Regions from separate parts of the Bradyrhizobium sp. BRP56 genome, predicted to be linked through region 1. Evidence: riboswitches for the same ligand, from Rfam matches in the RefSeq annotation. Region 1 holds a riboswitch; the other holds the start of a gene.
What was found. Region 1 has a riboswitch for S-adenosylmethionine ahead of I6F38_RS15305 (O-succinylhomoserine sulfhydrylase). Riboswitches for the same ligand answer to the same signal wherever they lie in the genome.

Region 1 (4,771 bases):
GCCAAGAAGAAGGGCGCTGCTTACGTGATCGACGGCGAGAAGTTCGTCGTGCTCAACGGCGAGAACGCCGACACGCTGATCGTGACCGCGCGCACCAAGGGCGGCCAGCGCGACAAGACCGGCATCGGCGTGTTCCTGGTTCCGGCGGATGCCAAAGGCGTCACCAGGAAGGGCTATCCGACCCAGGACGGCCTGCACGCCGCCGACATCACCTTCACCAATGTCGAGGTCGGTGCGGACGCCGCGATCGGCGATCCCGAAAACGGCCTGCCCCTGATCGAGCGCGTCGCCGACGAAGCCCGCATTGCGCTGTGCGCGGAAGCGGTCGGCGCGATGGACGAGTCGCTGAAGGAGACGGTCGAGTACATCAAGACCCGCAAGCAGTTCGGCGTTGCGATCGGCTCGTTCCAGAGCCTGCAGCACCGTGCCGCCGACATGTTCGTGGCGCTGGAGCAGGCCCGCAGCATGTCGATGTTCGCGACCATGGCGTCGGACTTCAGCGATGCCAAGGAGCGTTCGTCCGCGGTCGCGGCCGCCAAGGTGCAGGTCGGCAAGTCGCTGAAGTTCGTCGGCCAGCAGTCGATCCAGCTTCATGGCGGCATCGGCATGACCATGGAAGCCAAGATCGGCCACTACTTCAAGCGGCTGACCATGATCGAGAACACGCTCGGCGACACCGACTATCACCTCCGTCGCGTCAGCGAGGGCGGTGGGCTGCTGGCCTGAGATGTCGTTGCCGGGCTTGACCCGGCAACCCATCGCTTTTCAAAAGATGGATGCGCGGGTCAAGCCCGCGCATGACGAGTCTTCGTAGAACTCAGGGAAACAACAACAATGAAAAACACCCCGTTCGATCTCACCGGCCAGGTTGCGGTCATCACCGGCTCGAGCCGTGGCATCGGCCGCGCCTCGGCGGAGCTTTTGGCAAAGCTCGGCGCCAAGGTCGTGATCTCCTCGCGCAAGGCGGATGCCTGCCAGGAAGTCGCCGACGGCATCAAGAAGGCGGGCGGCGATGCGCTCGTCATCCCCTGCAACATCGCGCGCCGCAACGAGGTCGAGGCGCTGGTCTCGGGTACGATCAAGCATTACGGCAAGATCGACATCCTGGTGTGCAACGCCGCGGTGAACCCGTATTACGGCCCGCTGCTCGACATCACCGACGAGGCGTTCGACAAGATCATGGGCTCGAACGTCAAGAGCAACATCTGGCTGTCCGCGCTGGCGATCCCGCAGATGGCCGAGCGCGGCAAGGGCTCGGTCGTGATCATCTCCTCGATCGGCGGCCTGCGCGGCTCGACCGTGATCGGCGCCTACGGCATCTCCAAGGCAGCCGACTTCGCGCTGTGCCGCAGCCTCGCCGGCGAATGGGGCCCGAAGGGCGTGCGGGTCAATTGCGTGGCGCCGGGTCTGGTGAAGACCGATTTCGCCCGCGCGCTGTGGGAGGATCCGGATAATCTGAAGCGCCGCACCGCGTCGACGCCGCTCCGCCGCATCGGCGAGCCCGACGAGATCGCCGGCGCCGTGGCCTATCTCGCCTCCGATGCCTCGACGTTCATGACCGGCCAGACCATCGTGGTCGACGGCGGCGTCACGACGGCTGCGACGTAAGGTCAATCGCTTCAAGAGATCGCGCGCAATCGTCCCACGATCTCGTCATGCCCGGCCTCGTGCCGGGCATCCACGTCTTTGGCGGTTGCTGCGAGCAAGACGTGGATGGCCGGGACTTGACCCGGCCATGACGATGCCGAAGGAACAGCGCACGCCGCCCGCGAGAGGCGTTCGCCCTAGACCTGCTCCAGCGCGCGCTCGAAATCCTCGATCAGATCGTCGGGATGCTCGAGCCCGGCTGAGAAGCGAATGAAACCTTCACTGATGCCGAGCTCGGCGCGGGCCTCCGGCGCCAGGCGCTGATGCGTCGTGGTCGCGGGATGCGTGACCAGGCTCTTGGCATCGCCGAGATTGTTGGAGATGCGCGAGATCTTCAGCGCGTTGAGGCAGCGGAAGGCGCCGGCCTTGCCGTCCTTCACCTCGAAGCCGACCAGCGTCGAGCCGGCGCCCATCTGCTTCTTCACCGTCGCGGCCTGCGGATGATCGGGGCGGCCCGGATAGACCAGCCGCGTGATCTTCGGATGTTTCGCCAGCGCCTCGGCGATCTTCGCCGCGTTTTCGGTCTGGGCGCGGACGCGGACGCCGAGCGTCTCCAGCCCCTTCAGCAGCACCCAGGCGTTGAACGGCGACAACGACGGCCCGGTCTGGCGCATGAAATTGTGGATGTGCTCGGCGATGAAGGCCTCCGACGACAGGATGATGCCGCCGAGGCAGCGGCCCTGGCCGTCGATATGCTTGGTCGCGGAATAGACCACGACGTCGGCGCCGAGCGACAGCGGGCTCTGCCAGATCGGCGTCGCGAACACGTTGTCGACGATCAGCCGGGCGCCGCCGCTATGCGCGATCTCTGCGATCGCGCCGATGTCGAGCACGTCGAGCGTCGGATTGGTCGGGCTCTCCAGGAAGAAGGTCTTGGTGTTCGGCCGCAATGCGCGCTGCCACTGGTCGAGATCGAGACCGTCGACCAAGGTCGTCTCGATGCCGTAGCGCGGCAGCAGGTCCTGCACCACGTAGAGGCAGGAGCCGAACAGGGCCTTCGAGGCCACCACATGATCGCCGGCTTTCAGCGGGGCGAGGATCGCGGTGGTCACCGCGGCCATGCCGGTCGCGGTCGAGCGCGCGGCTTCCGCGCCCTCGAGCTCGATCATGCGGCGCTCGAACATCGCGATGGTCGGGTTGGAATAGCGCGAATAGATGAAGCCGGGGTCCTGGCCCTTGAAGCGCGCCTCGCATTGCTCGGCGGTGTCGTAGACGTAGCCCTGGGTGAGAAACAGCCCTTCCGACGTCTCCCCGAATTGCGAGCGCAGCGTGCCGCCATGGACGAGGCGGGTTTCGGGACGAAAGCGGGCCGTGGTTTCAGATTCAGACATGTGACCTCCGAGGTGGCCATTTCCCCTGGAGAATGGCCACAAAAAAACCGGCCTGGAGCAACCTCCACAAGCCGGGATCACACTGTCCCCGGCCTGTTTAGCGACTTATTTAACGTGGCTGCAAGCCGGCCGGCTCAAATCACCACGGGATAAGTGCAGCTGATATTCCCTCGCGCCCTTTCCGTCAAGACGGTCATCGGATAACCCGTAAAAGCCCATATTATGGGGCTTGATGGCTGCCTGGAGTATGATTTTTGGGCCATCTCGAGGGATCGCCGAGGGACCGCATCGTGTCGTTCACGCTGGAAGATGAATCCAACGGAATCCTGCCCGACCGCATGATCGCGGAGATGGCGGAGGCCGGCCTCATTCTGCCCGCCTATGACTTCGTCGAGAGCCAGATCCAGCCGGCGAGCCTCGATCTCCGCCTCGGTGACATCGCCTACCGGGTCCGCGCCAGCTTCCTGCCGGGCCCCGATGCCACCGTCGCCGAGCGGATCGACGAGCTGAAGCTGCACGAGATCGATCTGTCCGACGGCGCGGTGCTGGAGACCAACTGCGTCTACATCGTGCCGCTGCTGGAGAGCCTGGCGCTGCCGCCGGAGATCGTGGCCGCGGCCAACCCGAAGAGCTCGACCGGACGGCTCGACGTCTTCACCCGTGTGATCGCCGACGGCACCCGCCGCTTCGACATGATCGGCGCCGGCTATCACGGCCCGCTCTATGCCGAGATCAGCCCGAAGACGTTTCCCGTGCTGCTGCGCGAGGGTTCGCGGCTCAGCCAGGTCCGCTTCCGGATCGGCGAGGCCACGTTGACCGCCGACGAGCTCGATGCGCTGCATGCCGCCGAGCGGCTGGTCGATATCGACGATGCCGATCTCTCCGATGGCGTTGCGCTTTCCGTCGATCTTTCCGGCGAGAGCTCGGGCGGCTTCGTCGGCTATCGCGCCAAGCGCCATACCGGCGTGGTCGATGTCGATCGCCGCGGCGGCTATGCGGTCGACGATTTCTGGGAGCCGATCAAGGCCCGGCCCGACGGCAGTCTCATTCTCGATCCCGGCGAGTTCTACATCCTGGCGTCGAAAGAGGCGGTGCAGGTGCCGCCGGACTACGCCGCGGAGATGGTGCCGTTCGATCCGCTGGTCGGCGAATTCCGCGTCCACTATGCCGGCTTCTTCGATCCCGGTTTCGGCTATGCCGGCGCCGGCGGCAAGGGCGCGCGCGCCGTGCTGGAGGTGCGCTCGCGCGAGGTGCCGTTCATCCTCGAGCATGGCCAGATCGTCGGCCGTCTCGTCTATGAGCGGATGCTGGAGCGTCCCGATGCGCTCTACGGCCAGCGCATCGGCTCGAACTATCAGGCGCAGGGCCTGAAGCTCTCCAAGCATTTTCGCGTGTAATTCCGTTTCGCGCGCGCTTAATTCCGTAGCCCGGATGAAGCGCTAGCGAAATCCGGGACGCTGCATACGCGCATTGAGCTGCCCCGGATTGCGCTTCGCTCCATCCGGGCTACGATTGCGCGCGCGAGGCTTTATCTCGCCAACAAGAACAGCGGGAGCAGACATGACCGGAGAGCAGGACGCGCGCGAAACGCAGTGGCGGAAGTGGCGCAGCGTCGCCGATCTCTATCACGCCTTCTTCACCGGACTGATCCTCACCGTGGTCACGCGGCGCGGCACGACTGACGCCGCGGAATTCGTCTTCCGCGTGTTTCGCCGCCAGCAGCAGGAACGCTTCCTGCCCGGCTTGAAGAAGCTCGGCCTCGACGGCCTGCCGCCGGCGGTCGCGGCCGCGCA
Region 2 (4,771 bases), on a different contig from region 1:
CGCGCGCGATCGAGCCGCCGATCAGGCCGAAGCCGATCAGCGCGATGCGTTTGAAGAGCGGAGCGGTGGTCACGATGTCACTTTCCGGCTAGGAAGTCGCGCAGCCCCTCGACCACGAGGCGGTTGGCCTCCTCGGTGCCAATGGTCATGCGCAGCGCATGCGGCAGCTTGTAATTGTTGAGTGCGCGCAGCACGAGGCCGCGCCGTGTGAGATAGGCGTCGGCTTCCGCCGCGGTCTTGCCCTTGTCGGTCGGGAAATGGATCAGCACGAAATTGGCGACGCTCGGCGTCACCTTCAGCCCGAGCTTGCCGATCTCCTCGGTCAGCCAGTTGCGCCATTGCTCGGTGTGGGTCCGCGACATCTGCACATGCGCCGTGTCCTCGATCGCCGCCACCGCCGCCAGCATCGCCGGCGTCGTGACGTTGAACGGACCGCGGATACGGTTGCAGGCATCGACGATATGCGCCGGCCCGAACATCCAGCCGATCCGCAGCGCCGCAAGGCCGTGGATCTTCGAAAAGGTGTGCGTCACCACCGTGTTGTCCGTGGTCGCGACCAGCTCGATGCCGAGCTCGTAGTCGTTGCGCGAGACGTAGTCGGCATAGGCGGCGTCGAGCACCAGCAGCACGTGCGACGGCAGCGCGGCGCGTAGCCGCTTGACCTCGTCGAACGGGATGTAGGTGCCGGTCGGATTGTTCGGGTTGGCGAGCCAGACCAGTTTCGTGCGCGGCGTCACCACCTTGAGAATGGCGTCGACGTCGGCGGTGAAATTGGTCTCGGCCGCGATCACGTTCCTGGCGCCGTTCGCCATGGTGGCGATCGGGTAGACCAGGAAGCCGTGGGTGGTCGAGATCGCCTCGTCGCCGGGCGCGAGATAGGTGTGCGCCAGCAGGTTGAGGATTTCGTCGGAGCCGGCGCCGCAGATGATGCGGTCGGGATCGAGCCCGTAGGCGCGGCCGATCGCCTCGCGCAGCACGCGCGAGGTGCCCTCCGGATAGTCCTCGAGATGGTCAGCCGCGGCCTTGTAGGCCGCGATCGCCTTCGGAGACGGACCGAACGGCGTCTCGTTGGCGGACAGCTTGAACACCTTGCGGCCCGGTTCCGGCACCGGGCTCTTGCCGGGCGTGTAGGGCGCAATATCGAGGATGCCGGGGTTCGGCACGGGGCGGGACATCATCAACTCCGAACAGAGCGTTTTCGAGCGAAGTGGATACCGGTTCGCGTGAAGAAAACGCGTCAAAACAAAAGTCTGGACGGGCGGCTGGCTCTTGCTTCAGGTCCTGGCCGATCCGTTAGAGGGCACCGTATAGCGCGTTGCGTGGCTGCCGACGAGGGCCGACGAGCGCACCGAGGCGCCGGCCTGGATCAGGGCGAGCTTGATGGCCTCGAAATCGTGGCCGGTGACCGAGACCAGGAGCGCCGCGCCGTCGAAGGCGGTGTCGGGGACCGCGACGATCTCGGCGAGCGGGGCAAGCGCGCGGGCGACATCGGCGTTCCAGCCGGAGACGCGCACGCTCCAGGTCTGCACCTCGGTGACCATGGCGTCGTCGGCGACCCGCGAGATCACGAACACCGGCAGCGCGGCCGGATGGTCGGCGCGTTCGAGGAACGGCAGCCGCGCGATGATCTTCGGCGCGCCATCGGCCTCGAGCGCATTCCACCACGGCGTACGGCTTGCGATCGCGGAGACCAGCGCGAGGTCGCCCTTCGACTTCGCCACCGCCTCGACCGCGGCCTGTGCGCTGAAATGCGACACGTAAGGCACCACGAAGCCGAAGTGAAACCGCGCCGAGTCGCGCATGGCCGACTCGCCGACGGAAACATCGGCATGCACCGCGAACGGCGCCTGCACATAGGTGAAGGTCGAGATGATGACGCGCCAGATGCTCTCGATGGTGTCGAGCGGCAGGATGCCGCGATGACGCCGCACCAGTTCGCGCATCATGCTGGCCTCGCGCGCCGGGCGGAATGCGGAGCCGACCTCCTGGGTCTTCTTGACCTGGATCAGACGGTCGATGATGTCGCCGCGCGCCATCAACAGGCGGTGAACCTGCTCGTCGATCGCATCGATTTCCTTGCGCAGCTCCTGCAGCGAGGGCGGCGACGGGGGTGGGTTGGACATGCTCTCAAACCTTGTCGTCGGGGCGGCCTGTTGCCGCGTCGGACAGGGTCCCTGATTAGGAAAGACGGGGAGCGAAAGCAAAGAGAAACGTCGCAGGCGTGCCTTGCGCGTTCGGTTAACCAATTGGCCGTGGGCAGGGCTGTCTTGACGGCGGGGGGCGTGGGGACTACGTTCCCTGTGTCCCGTGGTCATTTGAGCCGGCCGGCTTGCAGCCACGTTAAACAACTCGCTAAACAGGCCGGGGACCTTATCAGCTCCCGGCCGAACCTTTGTTCAGGCCGGGTTTTTATTGGCCTGAGGTCCGTCGAGCCCTCCCGCGCGGAGGCAGGGTCGCCTAGATGAGCAACGTGCGTCCGATACCGAGCCCACAAACCCCGAGCGATGATCGCGCCCATGAGGCCGACCACCCGTCGTCACTGGTGGCGAAGTTCGGGATGGACCAGCCGCTCAAGCTCGATTGCGGCATCGATCTCGCACCGTTCCAGATCGCCTACCAGACCTATGGCGAGCTCAATGCCGACCGCTCCAACGCGATCCTGGTCTGCCACGCGCTGACCGGCGATCAGCATGTCAACAACATCCATCCCGTCACCGGCAAGCCCGGCTGGTGGGAGACCATGGTCGGCATCGGCCGGCCGATCGATCCCGACAAGTACTTCATCATCTGCTCCAATGTGATCGGCGGCTGCATGGGCTCGACCGGCCCTGCGTCGTTGAACCTCGCGACCGGCAAGGTGTGGGGACTCGATTTCCCGATCATCACCATCCCCGACATGGTGCGTGCGCAGGCGATGCTGATCGATCGTCTCGGCATCACGACGCTGTTCTGCGTGGTCGGCGGCTCGATGGGCGGCATGCAGGTCCTGCAATGGACCGCGGCCTATCCGGAGCGCGTGTTCTCGACGCTCGCGATCGCCTGCTCGACGCGCCACTCGGCGCAGAACATCGCGTTCCACGAGCTCGGCCGCCAGGCCGTGATGGCCGATCCGGACTGGCGCGGCGGCCGCTATGTCGACGAGGACACCCATCCGCACCGCGGATTGGCGGTGGCGCGGATGGCCGCGCACATCACCTATCTCTCGGACGCCGCGCTGCATCGCAAGTTCGGACGGCGGATGCAGGACCGCGAGCTGCCGACCTTCTCGTTCGATGCGGATTTCCAGGTCGAGAGCTATCTGCGCTACCAGGGCTCGTCCTTTGTCGAGCGCTTCGATGCCAACTCCTATCTCTATCTGACCCGCGCGATGGACTATTTCGACATCGCCGCCGACCACAACGGCGTGCTGGCGAAGGCGTTCACCGGCATCCAGACGCGGTTCTGCGTGGTGTCGTTCACCAGCGACTGGCTGTTTCCGACCTCGGAATCGCGCGCGCTGGTGCATGCGCTGAACGCGTCGAGCGCGCGGGTGTCGTTCGCCGAGATCGAGACCGACAAGGGGCACGACGCCTTCCTGCTCGACGTGCCCGAATTCCTCGACATCTCCCGCGCCTTCCTGCTGGCCGCAGCCAAGGCGCGCGGACTGAAGGACGGCGGTCAGTCATGAGCATGCAGCAGACATTGCCCTTGCCGGGCATCGCGCCGGAGCGGACCGGCGGCTATCGCACCGATCATCTGCTGGTCGCCGACATGGTGCGGCCGGGCTCGCGCGTGCTCGACGTCGGCTGCGGCGACGGCGAATTGCTGCAACTGCTGGAGAGCCGTGGCATCGACGGCCGCGGCATCGAGCTGTCGCGCGAGGGCGTCAATGGCTGCGTCGCCAAGGGGCTCGCGGTGGTGCAGGGCGATGCCGACACCGACCTCGTCAATTATCCGGATGATGCGTTCGACTACGTGATCCTGTCGCAGACCTTGCAGGCGACGCGGCAGCCCAAGGTGGTGCTGGAGAACCTGCTGCGGATTGGCCAGCGCGCCATCGTCTCGTTCCCGAATTTCGGGTTCTGGAAGATGCGGCTGCAGCTCCTGATCGGCGGCCACATGCCGCGCACCGAGAATTTGCCGGCGAGCTGGTACGACACCTCGAACATCCACTTCTGCACCATCAAGGATTTCGTGCAGCTCTGCGAGGAGATCAACGTCAAGATGGAGCGCGCGGTGGCGCTCGATCTCTACGGCCGTCCGGTGCCGCTCAACCTGCCGTGGTGGGTGTGGAACATGTTCGGCGAGCAGGGTGTGTTCCTGCTCAGCAGGGGTGGAGGGGGCGAGCGACAAGGCCAAGTGAAAGCCGTGTGAAGCGTCAACCCGTCGCCGCCACCTGCGACATCGGATCGCACACAGCACCGGCCAGAGGCCGGTGCTCGACCCTTCAAAGGAACACGTGGAATCTCCGCCGATGCAGATCGTCGGCGATGACAGGATTGGGTTGTCGATGTACAGCTTTCCTGTTCGCGCTCGCCGTGTAAAAGTGGCTCATGCGGATCAGAGATGATGGAATCAGTCGTGAACTGGTGGTCATCGGGCTGACGCGCAATGGTCACTTGCTGGGGAAGACAATGCGAACAGGTTTCTCGATTGCGCTATTGCTCGTCGTTGCACTGTCCGGGGTCTTGTGGGCCGCCAATATGTCCATCCCCGATGGGCATCAACTCGGACATCTGGCGCTGCTGAATGGAGGCTGCGACACGCGTGCGTCCGGACATGCGGCAGATCA

Region 2: it holds a riboswitch for S-adenosylmethionine, as region 1 does, so the genes downstream of both, I6F38_RS12250 (homoserine O-acetyltransferase) here and I6F38_RS15305 (O-succinylhomoserine sulfhydrylase) in region 1, are expected to answer to the same signal.

What each region holds. Positions count from the first base shown of each region.
Region 1 is NZ_JADYVV010000018.1:72,170-76,940, forward strand. Features, by position in the region: gene pimD (pimeloyl-CoA dehydrogenase small subunit) at 1-726, shown strand, start outside; gene I6F38_RS15300 (SDR family oxidoreductase) at 835-1,608, shown strand; gene I6F38_RS15305 (O-succinylhomoserine sulfhydrylase) at 1,785-2,978, opposite strand; SAM riboswitch at 3,055-3,134, opposite strand; gene I6F38_RS15310 (2'-deoxycytidine 5'-triphosphate deaminase) at 3,269-4,375, shown strand; gene I6F38_RS15315 (hypothetical protein) at 4,539-4,771, shown strand, end outside.
Region 2 is NZ_JADYVV010000013.1:125,781-130,551, reverse strand. Features, by position in the region: gene I6F38_RS12265 (prephenate/arogenate dehydrogenase family protein) at 1-73, opposite strand, end outside; gene hisC (histidinol-phosphate transaminase) at 78-1,175, opposite strand; gene I6F38_RS12255 (chorismate mutase) at 1,275-2,123, opposite strand; SAM riboswitch at 2,298-2,377, shown strand; gene I6F38_RS12250 (homoserine O-acetyltransferase) at 2,462-3,667, shown strand; gene metW (methionine biosynthesis protein MetW) at 3,664-4,353, shown strand; gene I6F38_RS12240 (G8 domain-containing protein) at 4,533-4,771, shown strand, end outside.